Regions from separate parts of the Streptomyces sp. WZ-12 genome, predicted to be linked through region 1. Evidence: riboswitches for the same ligand, from Rfam matches in the RefSeq annotation. Region 1 holds a riboswitch; the other holds the start of a gene.

Region 1 (4,507 bases):
CCTCGACGCGCACCTCCTGGACATCCTGACCAGCGAGCTGCGCTGCACCCTGAACACCGACGGCGGCCTGCACGCCAGCGCGAACGTCGGCCTGGACTTCAGGGTCGACATCCCCCGGGGCGTCCTCCTCGGCGGCATCCCCATCCCCGGCGGCACCCTGGTCGACATCCAGGCACACGGCGGCTTCGACCTGACGATCGACGGCAGCGGTGCACAGCTGCACCTGGAGGCCGGCTGCGACGCCTACCTCGCCGGCGTCCACCTGGTCACCTTCGACCTCAACATCGACTTCGGCATCCGGTCGTGGGACGGCATCGTCGGCTATCTCCAGGACCACCCGGAGGAGCTCTTCGCGGCCCTGGGCTCGGGCATCTGGGACGCGATGAAGGACTGCGCGACGACCAGGGCGGCGGAACTCACCTGAGGGGACGCCCAGTTGCCGCGTCCGGTCACCGCCGCCCGTCCTACGCCCTCAACCCTACGGCGGGCACCGAATGATCTTCGTCCTACGGTCGGCCCATGAACACCGCAACGCCCAGTGGCCTGTGCAATGACACCTCAACCGACCACGTGACCATCGCGCCGAGCATCCTGTACTTCGGGACGCCGGTCGTGTTGCTGTCGACGGAGAACGAGAACGGCACCTTCAACCTCGCGCCGATGTCCTCGGCCTGGGCACTGGGCCACGTCATCGTCCTGGGAGTGGGCGCCGACGCACAGACCGCGCACAATCTCCGCAACCGCCCCGATCTGGTGGTCAACTTGCCCGCGCCCGCTCAGTGGCCGTCGGTGGAACGCCTGGCGCCGCTGACCGGGCGCACTCCCCTACCCGCTCGCAAGCGCGACGCCTTCCGCTTCGAGCCGGACAAGTTCGCCGCGGCGGGCCTGCTCCCCGAACCCTCCGAGTTGGTCCGGCCGCCCCGAGTGGCCGAGTGCCCCCTTCAGATGGAGGCCCGCGCCGCCCGCGTCCAAGCCGACGCCTCCGGAACGTTCCTCATCGTCGAAGCCCAGGTACTGAAGGTCCACGCGGACCCGCGGATCGTCATCCCCGGCTCCCAGCACGTCGACCCCGCCGCGTGGAGCCCACTGATCTACAACTTCCGCCACTACTACGGACTCGGCCCGGAGCTCGGGCACACCTTCCGTTCCCAGACACCCCGACGACAGGACTGACCCGCCCCGCAGCCGACCAGGCGGGCGCCCGCCGCATCCGGCCGCTCCACTGCGCGGACCCGGCGACCCTGCGCGCCGCCAGCAAGAACGCCGTGGTGGCCGCGCCACGTTGGACGTCATGCGGCCAGCGGAAGCGGCGGTGGCGCAGGACCGGCTCTCCGCGGCCGTGCACACGCACGAGGTGGGCGGACCGTCGAAGGCGCACCGCATCAGGGTGCTGCGGCCGTTCTCGCGCAGAGGGGAGACGGGAGGCGGGCACCGGGGACCGTTGCGTTGCCGGCCGCAGCAGTGCCGTTGCCGGAATCCTTGCGCAGTCCTTACGCAACTCCCGCTCCAAGGCGTGGCGTTGTGGGTAAGGGGCAGAGTGCGGGCGGGCGGGGGCGTTCCCGTTGGGTTGCCGGGTTGCTGTGTGCCCGCTGAGACAGCGCCGAGGCGCCCGTGTCGACAGACCTCCCTCTTCTGTCACTCGCCTCGACCGCCGGCCTCATTTCACATGGCGGAACATCGGCCGGGGCAGCGCCCCTTGACGGAGAGACAGCGCATGACGGTCTACGAGCACCTGCCGCACCCACACATCGCTTCGCGGGACGCCCAGGGCCCGGTGAAGGTCACCGATCAGCTCCCGGCGGGCAATGCGGTCACCCGGTTCAACACGCGGATCGCGATCCTGATCACCCGGGCCGTGGGCAGCATGTGGTGTGCCTACGCGTTTGCGTTGTTCGACCTGATCAGCCTCCCGGACGCGATCAAGGGCGGGGCGTCGGCCATCGTGTCCTGGGTGGCGCAGACGTTCCTGCAGTTGGTGCTGTTGTCCGTCATCATGGTCGGCCAGAACGTGCAGGCCGCCGCGGCGGACAAGCGTGCCGCGGCGACCTTCCACGATGCGAGCGCGACCCTTCACGAGGTGGCGCACATGCAGGCCCATCTCGCCGCTCAGGACGCCCTGTTGAGCAGGATCGCCGAGCGGGTCGGCGTGGAACCCGGGCCCGTCGAGGGAACGCCCTCCGACGGCACGGCAAGCGAGGCGAATGGGGTGAATGAGGTGGCGGAGCAGGCCGCAGGCGACTGAACCGGGGGCCCCTCACACCGTCGGGTACGGAAGGGGACCGTCAAGGCTTGGTCAACAACTTGCGTTGATGTGCAAGTATCAGGCAGTCTTGTGGACGTTTGAAGAAGGCACCTCGTTCGGTGAGGCGTCTGCACGGACACAGGCCACTGACCCCACGACGTCGAGAGACGCCCAGGTTCAGGACAGGTCTCCCCGACCTAAGGGGTGACCCCAAGTGGCTTCCCCGTACGGGGATTACGCCGTGCAGTGCCAAAGCTCTGACGAGTAGGGGTGAACCGGCCGTCCGGGCCGGTCCGCTCGCTGCCGAGTCGTACGGCGCGCTCGCGCGCCCCGGCCGGAAGGAGGCGAGAAACATGGACGGCAGTAGTTGCAGTAGTTGCGATGGTTGCGGCGGTCCGGGGCACAGTAGGTCGTTTACCCATATGACTTTCTTGGCCTCCGGTATGCGGTAACCACTCCCGCTCCCGACGCGTTCGCGAACACTCCCCGCCAGCACCCGTGCGGCTTTCGCCGTCCCGGGTGGTCGGGCTGCGCGCTCGCAGGGCGGGCAGCTTCCGCACGCCCGCAACCTCTCTCCCAGACCAGGCACGTGGCGGGGTCTCGCCATGGCCTTCGCCACCACTACCCCGATCCGAGGGAAGCAGCCATGAACCTCCTGAACCTCCACCACCGACCGGTCCGTCACGCCTTGCTGGCCCGGACTTCCAACCTGCGCCGACGCCACACGACCGTTCCGCGCCCGCTGTCGTCGCCGCACGAGCCCGCGGACCTGCCCAGGGCGCCGATCCACCGCATTCGCGGCCTCATCGTCGACTGCGAGACCCGACGGGTTTCGGTCGGCGGGCAGCAACTGAAGCTCACCTGCATGGAGTTCGAGCTGCTGGCCCATCTGATGGCCAACCGGCGCCGGGTCTACAGCCGTGAGCAGCTGATGGCGCTGGTGTGGCAGCAGACCGCCGTAGGGGACATGCGCACGGTCGACGTTCACATCGCCCGTCTGCGTCGGAAGCTGGGCCCCGGGCATCGGGCGTTGATCCGCACCGTACGGCAGGTCGGCTACGCCTTCGAGCCGTCGGCCACGGCCAGGCCCCGCCCCTGACCGTCGGCCACAGACAGGGCCCCGCCCCTGATGAAGGAAGCCCGGCGACCGGCTCGTTGGGCTTCGCCGTCCCGTCACGCTGACCATGCAAGGGATACCCACCGTCATGCGATTCCTGCCCCGTACCCTCCTCAAGCAGACCAAGCGCCCCGGCACCGAGGCGACGGCCGTCCGGCCCCACGAGCTGGTCACCCTCCACGTCCATTGCGACCAGGGTGCCGAAACCCAGGTGCGCGCGCTGTGCGTGCTGGCCCTGAGCCGGCCCGGTGCGCGCGTCGAGGCCGTGCGCGTCGACCCGTCCGACGTGTTCACCACCCACCTGCAGATGTTGGTCACCCTGGACGGCACGGAGACCGGCCTGCTGGACCGACTCGTCGACATGCTCTCCGGCATGCCGCCCGTGCGCGACCTGCACTGGCACCGGGACCGGCACGACGATCCGCGTTCCCTCACCTCCGCCATGGAGAGGGGGTTGTCCGGTGCGTGCGCTCACTGAGTCCGACGTTGTCCTTCTTCCGGCGCGCACGACGACCACGGAGCTCACGGTCGCCGAAATCACCGCCGTGACGGCGTTGTTGAAGGCGGTGGCCGGCCCCATCCGGCTGCGGTTGCTACAGGCGCTGGCCGATGACCAGGAGCTCGCCGTCGGGGAGCTGACGGAATGCGTCGGCGCCCCCTACGCGGCCGTCTCCCAGCACCTCGGGCGCCTGCGGGCCGCGGGCCTGGTCGGGGTCCGCCGCAGCGGCCACCGCGTGCTCTACCGCACCACCAACCCGCACCTCCCGTCGCTGCTCGCCGCCGCCCGGCACCTGGCGGCCCGTCCGGCACCGACGGGGCCGGTCGGCGCGGTTGAGCACGCGGCGGAACGACAACACGCGTAGATACGGCAGCGAGGCGGTCGGCGACGCGGGGGCGGAGAGCCCGCGTCGCCGACCGCCTCGCTGTGTCGGCCCTATCTGCCCGGGGGTGTGGTGGCGGCGGCGGTGATGCGCTCGGCCGCGGATAGCGGCAGGTCGGCGTAGTGGGCGAGCCAGTGGGCGTCGTGGCCTTGCTGGGCGAGGAGGTAGGCAAGGTGGATGCGCGGTTCGTACCTGGCGCACGGCCCCGTGGGGCTGGGGCAGGTGTTGGGGCTGTCGAGCAGGTAGTCCCGCTCGGTGCCGTCGTGC
Region 2 (4,507 bases), 520 kb from region 1:
TCGCCCGCTTGTCGGCAGTGGCAGGGGCCGTTGCCGACCGCTGCTGTGCACCGGTCGGCACGGCGTCTGCCCCGTCGCTCTTACCGGGGTTCTGCTGAGTCAGCCACACGACCGCGGCGCCTGCGGCCGCCACCGGCCACTCGACCAAGCCCACCGCACCCAGGATGCCGACACCGGCATACACCGCGACCCGACGCGTCGCGGGAGACACCGAACCGACCACCTCCAAGGCCCCGTCCAAGGCCCCTTTCGCCAGGGAGGCACCGGGGACGTGGTTCACCACCGCCTGTACCGCCCCCATGGGGCCCGAGCGCTCCACCGGGCGCGACGAGGACGGGGGAGGTAAATGGGCGCTCTCGCTCACAAGATCTCCTGTTTCCGGTACGAACACGTCACCAACTCGCCGTGTTCCCTTGGCGTTTACCTACGTCGCCTACGGTCTCCGTAAACGTGCCTTGACGCTGTCCGTGCTTGACAGTGTCCGTGCGCGTTCGTGATTCTCGACATGTGCAGCACCTCGTTAGGTGAGGCGTCTGCGCGGACACAGGCCGCTGACCCCGAACGTCGAGAGACGCCCCGGGTCAGGACAGCTCGCCCCGGATTAAGGGGTGCGCCCAAGCGGCTGCCCGGCCAACGTCGGCCGGGAATACGCCGCGCAGTGCTGAAGCTGTGACGAGAGAGGTGCCTACCCGCGTCGCGGAGGCTCCTCGGCCCATGTCCGGCACCCACGGGTGCCCAGGCCGCGAGGAGGTGAGGGGCTTGAGTCCCTGGCATAGTCCGGACCCCGTTTTTCCCAGGCCGACCCGCCCGTCACCGCCCGGCCGCCGCTGACGCCGCTCACCCCCCTCCACACGCCGCCCCTGCCCGCGAGGCGCTGAGGCACGGCGCGTGGTTGCTTCCTGCCGGTGTGCGCGGCCGGGCCCGTTCCCCCTCGGAGCCTGCTGTGCGCATTCACCTGACATGGCCCAACCTGGCCGCTACCGGCCTCACCCTCGCCGTACCCGACATCACCCCCGACGCGCTACGCCCCCTGCTGCGGCGGGCGTTGGCCCATGCCGGGCCCGTCGTGTCCAGTGCCGCCGACGCGGCGGGTGCGGGCCCCCTCGCCCGTCTGATGCTCCCGCTCGCCGTCTGCGTGGTGCAGCAGGCGCTCGCAGGCCCCGCGCACACTCCGGAACGCGCCCCCGGTGGCGGCTCACCCCAGGGGGCACAGTCTTAACCCCCGCACCTTCGCCAACCCCACTCCCCCGATCTCGTGCACCCTCCAGCAGCTCCTGGCGTTGTTCAGGCGAACCATGCGCCCGCGTAAGGGCGTTGACGCGGGGACAGTGCCGCGCCAACACCGATGCTCCGACGATCGGTCGCCCGGAGTCCCCACGGCAGACCGCATGGCGCGATGTCGGCCCAACTTCCCGCTGAGGCCGGCGCGTAGAAACACTAAAGATGCGCCGCCGTATACCCCGACGGCGTCAACTTAACCAATTCTTCTCGCCGTTCCGACGCACGTAGCGACTGCCGGAGTCGCGGCCGCATGCGCCTTCACATCAAATCGCGGCCCCACAGCGGCGATTCATCGAACACGCAACGCAAAGGCCGGAGCCCACCCACATCACAACAGAGCAAAAAGTAAGACAACCCTCCGATGACTTTCAGAGAATGGCGCGGAGCGCCGCCTTGCGCCCCATGTCGCACACACCGTGCCGGGCCGCACACGCCGTGTCGAAGCGTCCCCAACGGCGCTCCCGCAAGCGAGGTTTGAGGAGTAATTTGTGCCGGCTGAACACGCCGATCATGCCGATACCGAAGCCGCGAGCCGAAACTCGCTGAAAGTTGAAGAAATAACCGTCACCAACCCTGATGTGACGAGAAGGGCGATTGGCGCAGCGGCGATCGGAAACGTCACCGAGTGGTTCGACTTCGGTGTCTTCGCCAACCTGACCCCCGTGCTCACCGCGGTCTTCTTCACCGGCGCGGGTCAGACCATCGGCACGATCGGCACCCTCGGCCTGTTCGCCGTCGCCTTCCTGGTGCGCCCGATCGGCGGCATGTTCTTCGGCCCGCTCGGCGACCGCATCGGCCGCACCAAGGTCCTCTCCATCACCGTCATCATGATGGCCATCGGCACCTTCGCCATCGCCTTCATCCCCGGTTACGAGACCATGGGACCGGCCGCTCCCCTGCTGATGTTGCTCGCGCGGCTGATCCAGGGATTCTCCACCGGTGGTGAGTACGGCGGGGCGATGACCTTCATCGCCGAATACGCCCCCGACAAGAAGCGCGGATTCCTGGGCAGTTGGCTGGAGTTCGGCACCCTGACCGGCTATCTGTTCGGTGGAGTGGCCGGCCTGGTCATCCAACTGCCCGGCGTGATGTCCCACGAGGCCCTGCTCTCCTGGGGTTGGCGCATACCGTTCCTCATCTCCGGCCCCATCGGCGTCATCGGTCTCTACCTCCGCCTGAAATTGGAGGACACTCCGGCCTTCCAGGCGGTGGTCGCGGAGACCAAGGGCCGCGAGGGCAACCAGACCCTGAAGGAGATCCGCAGGATCTTCACCAACTACTGGCGGCCGATGCTGGTCTGTATGGGCCTGGTGCTGGTCTTCAACGTGGTCAACTACATGCTCACCACGTACATGTTGGAGTACATCGCCAAGTTCGCCCCCTCGGTGAGCGCCACCTGGGCACAGATCCTGGAGATCTCCGTCCTGGCCTTGGGCATGGTGCTCATCACCTTCGTCGGCCGGCTCTCCGACCGCATCGGCCGCAAGCCGGTGATGTACTTCGGCTGCGGCATGCTGATCCTGCTCGGCGTGCCCTCGGTGCTCCTGATCCAACAGAACACGCTGACCTCCGTCTTGCTCGGTCTGGCCCTGATGTCGTTGATGCTGCTCTGCTTCAACAGCACCGTCCCCTCCGCGCTGCCCGCACTGTTCCCGACCGAGATCCGGTACGGCGGCCTGTCGATCGGCTTCAACCTCTCGGTCTCGCTGTTCGGTGGCACCACCGCCGTCATCAACGCCCTCCTGGTGGAGGCCACCGGAGACGTCAACGTGCCCGGCTACTACCTGATGGCCGCCGGCGCGATAGGCGCCGTCGCCTGCTACTTCGCGGCGGAGTCCGCCCGCCGTCCCCTGCCCGGCTCCGCCCCCGCGGTGGAATCCGTGGAGGAGGCCCGCGAGTTGGCCCGCACGGGACTCCCCGCACGCTGAACCAGCGCTCCCTCCCGGCCCGGGGCCACGCCACAGCCGCCGTCTGACGCTTCGGCGGTGGGCTCCGGGCCCTTCCATGCCAACCAGCAACGAGCGGCTTCGCCCGGCATCCGTAGCACGCCCGACGGCGTTACACCCGAAGCCGCCCGACGTCATCCGTCCGCGGCCGAACGACGCCGTGGCCGCCCTGACACCCCCGTCCTTCACCACAAGCCCTCGCGTGACTCGGCCGCGCTGGTCGTCGTTAGCACCGGTGATGTCTGAGCGACTGCCCGCCGAAGGTCCCCCCGTTGCGGTCATCGGCGCCGGCCCCAGCGGCCTGGCCACCGCTGCCATGCTCGCCCGCCTCCGCGTACCGGTAGTCGTCCTGGAACGCGGCGACCACGCCGGCACGAGTTGGGCCGATCGCTACGACCATCTACGGCTGCACACCACACGGGGCTCGTCGGGACTTCCCGGACTCAAGTTGCCCAAACAAGGCGGCACTTGGACGGGCCGGGACGAGTATGTGCGGTACCTGGAGCGGTACCGCGCCCTGCACCGCCTTGACGTGCGAACCGGGACCGCCGTCCACCGCATCGAGCGCTCTTCGTTCCCCGGCACACGGTGGCGCGTCCACACCTCCTCCGGCCCCCTCCCGGTCCGGGCCGTGGTCGTGGCGACCGGACGCAGTCACACGCCCCACCTCCCCAACTGGCCCGGCCGCGACGGGTTCACCGGCACGTTCCTGCACTCCGCCGAGTACCGCAACCCCGCCCCCTACCGCGGGCGATCCGTCCTGGTGGTGGGCGCCGGCAACAGCGGTACGGAGATCGCGGCCCTGCTCGCCCAGCACGCAACCGAATGGGTATGGATCGCGGTACGCACTCCACCCAACATCCTCCCCCGCAGCTCCAGCCGTTGGCATCTGCTCGGGCGGGTGACGGAGCACCTCCCCCTCGCCTGGCGCGACCGCTCCGCCCTCCTGACGCAGCGCTACGCGCTGCCGAACATGGCCTCGTTCGGCATCCCCCGGCCCCGCACCGGACCCTTCGTCCGCAATGCGCGCGAGGGCGTGAATCCCGTGCTGGACCACGGTTTCGTGGCGGCGGTACGGTCGGGACTGGTGGAGCCGGTCGCCGCGGTCGCCGCCTTCGACGGCCCCCGCGCGCTGCTCGCCGACGGCACCCACCTCACCCCCGACGTGGTCATCGCCGCCACCGGCTACCGTCCCCATCTCGACGCCCTCCTCCCCGGCCTCGACGTCCTCAACGACGCCGGCTACCCCACCGTCCACGGCCGCCTGACCCACCCCACCG

The links. A riboswitch is a leader RNA that binds a small molecule or an ion and turns the genes downstream of it on or off. The one in region 1 is predicted to bind magnesium.
Region 2: it holds a riboswitch for magnesium, as region 1 does, so the genes downstream of both, PV796_RS37085 (hypothetical protein) here and PV796_RS39400 (winged helix-turn-helix domain-containing protein) in region 1, are expected to answer to the same signal.

The regions. Positions count from the first base shown of each region.
Region 1 is NZ_CP118574.1:8,966,385-8,970,891, reverse strand. Features, by position in the region: gene PV796_RS39415 (hypothetical protein) at 1-424, shown strand, start outside; gene PV796_RS39410 (flavin reductase family protein) at 520-1,173, shown strand; gene PV796_RS39405 (hypothetical protein) at 1,715-2,242, shown strand; M-box (ykoK) riboswitch at 2,347-2,519, shown strand; gene PV796_RS39400 (winged helix-turn-helix domain-containing protein) at 2,889-3,341, shown strand; gene PV796_RS39395 (hypothetical protein) at 3,448-3,837, shown strand; gene PV796_RS39390 (ArsR/SmtB family transcription factor) at 3,821-4,222, shown strand; gene PV796_RS39385 (hypothetical protein) at 4,294-4,507, opposite strand, start outside.
Region 2 is NZ_CP118574.1:8,450,755-8,455,261, reverse strand. Features, by position in the region: gene PV796_RS37090 (hypothetical protein) at 1-364, opposite strand, end outside; M-box (ykoK) riboswitch at 510-688, shown strand; gene PV796_RS37085 (hypothetical protein) at 944-1,219, shown strand; gene PV796_RS37080 (MFS transporter) at 1,860-3,209, shown strand; gene PV796_RS37075 (flavin-containing monooxygenase) at 3,466-4,507, shown strand, end outside.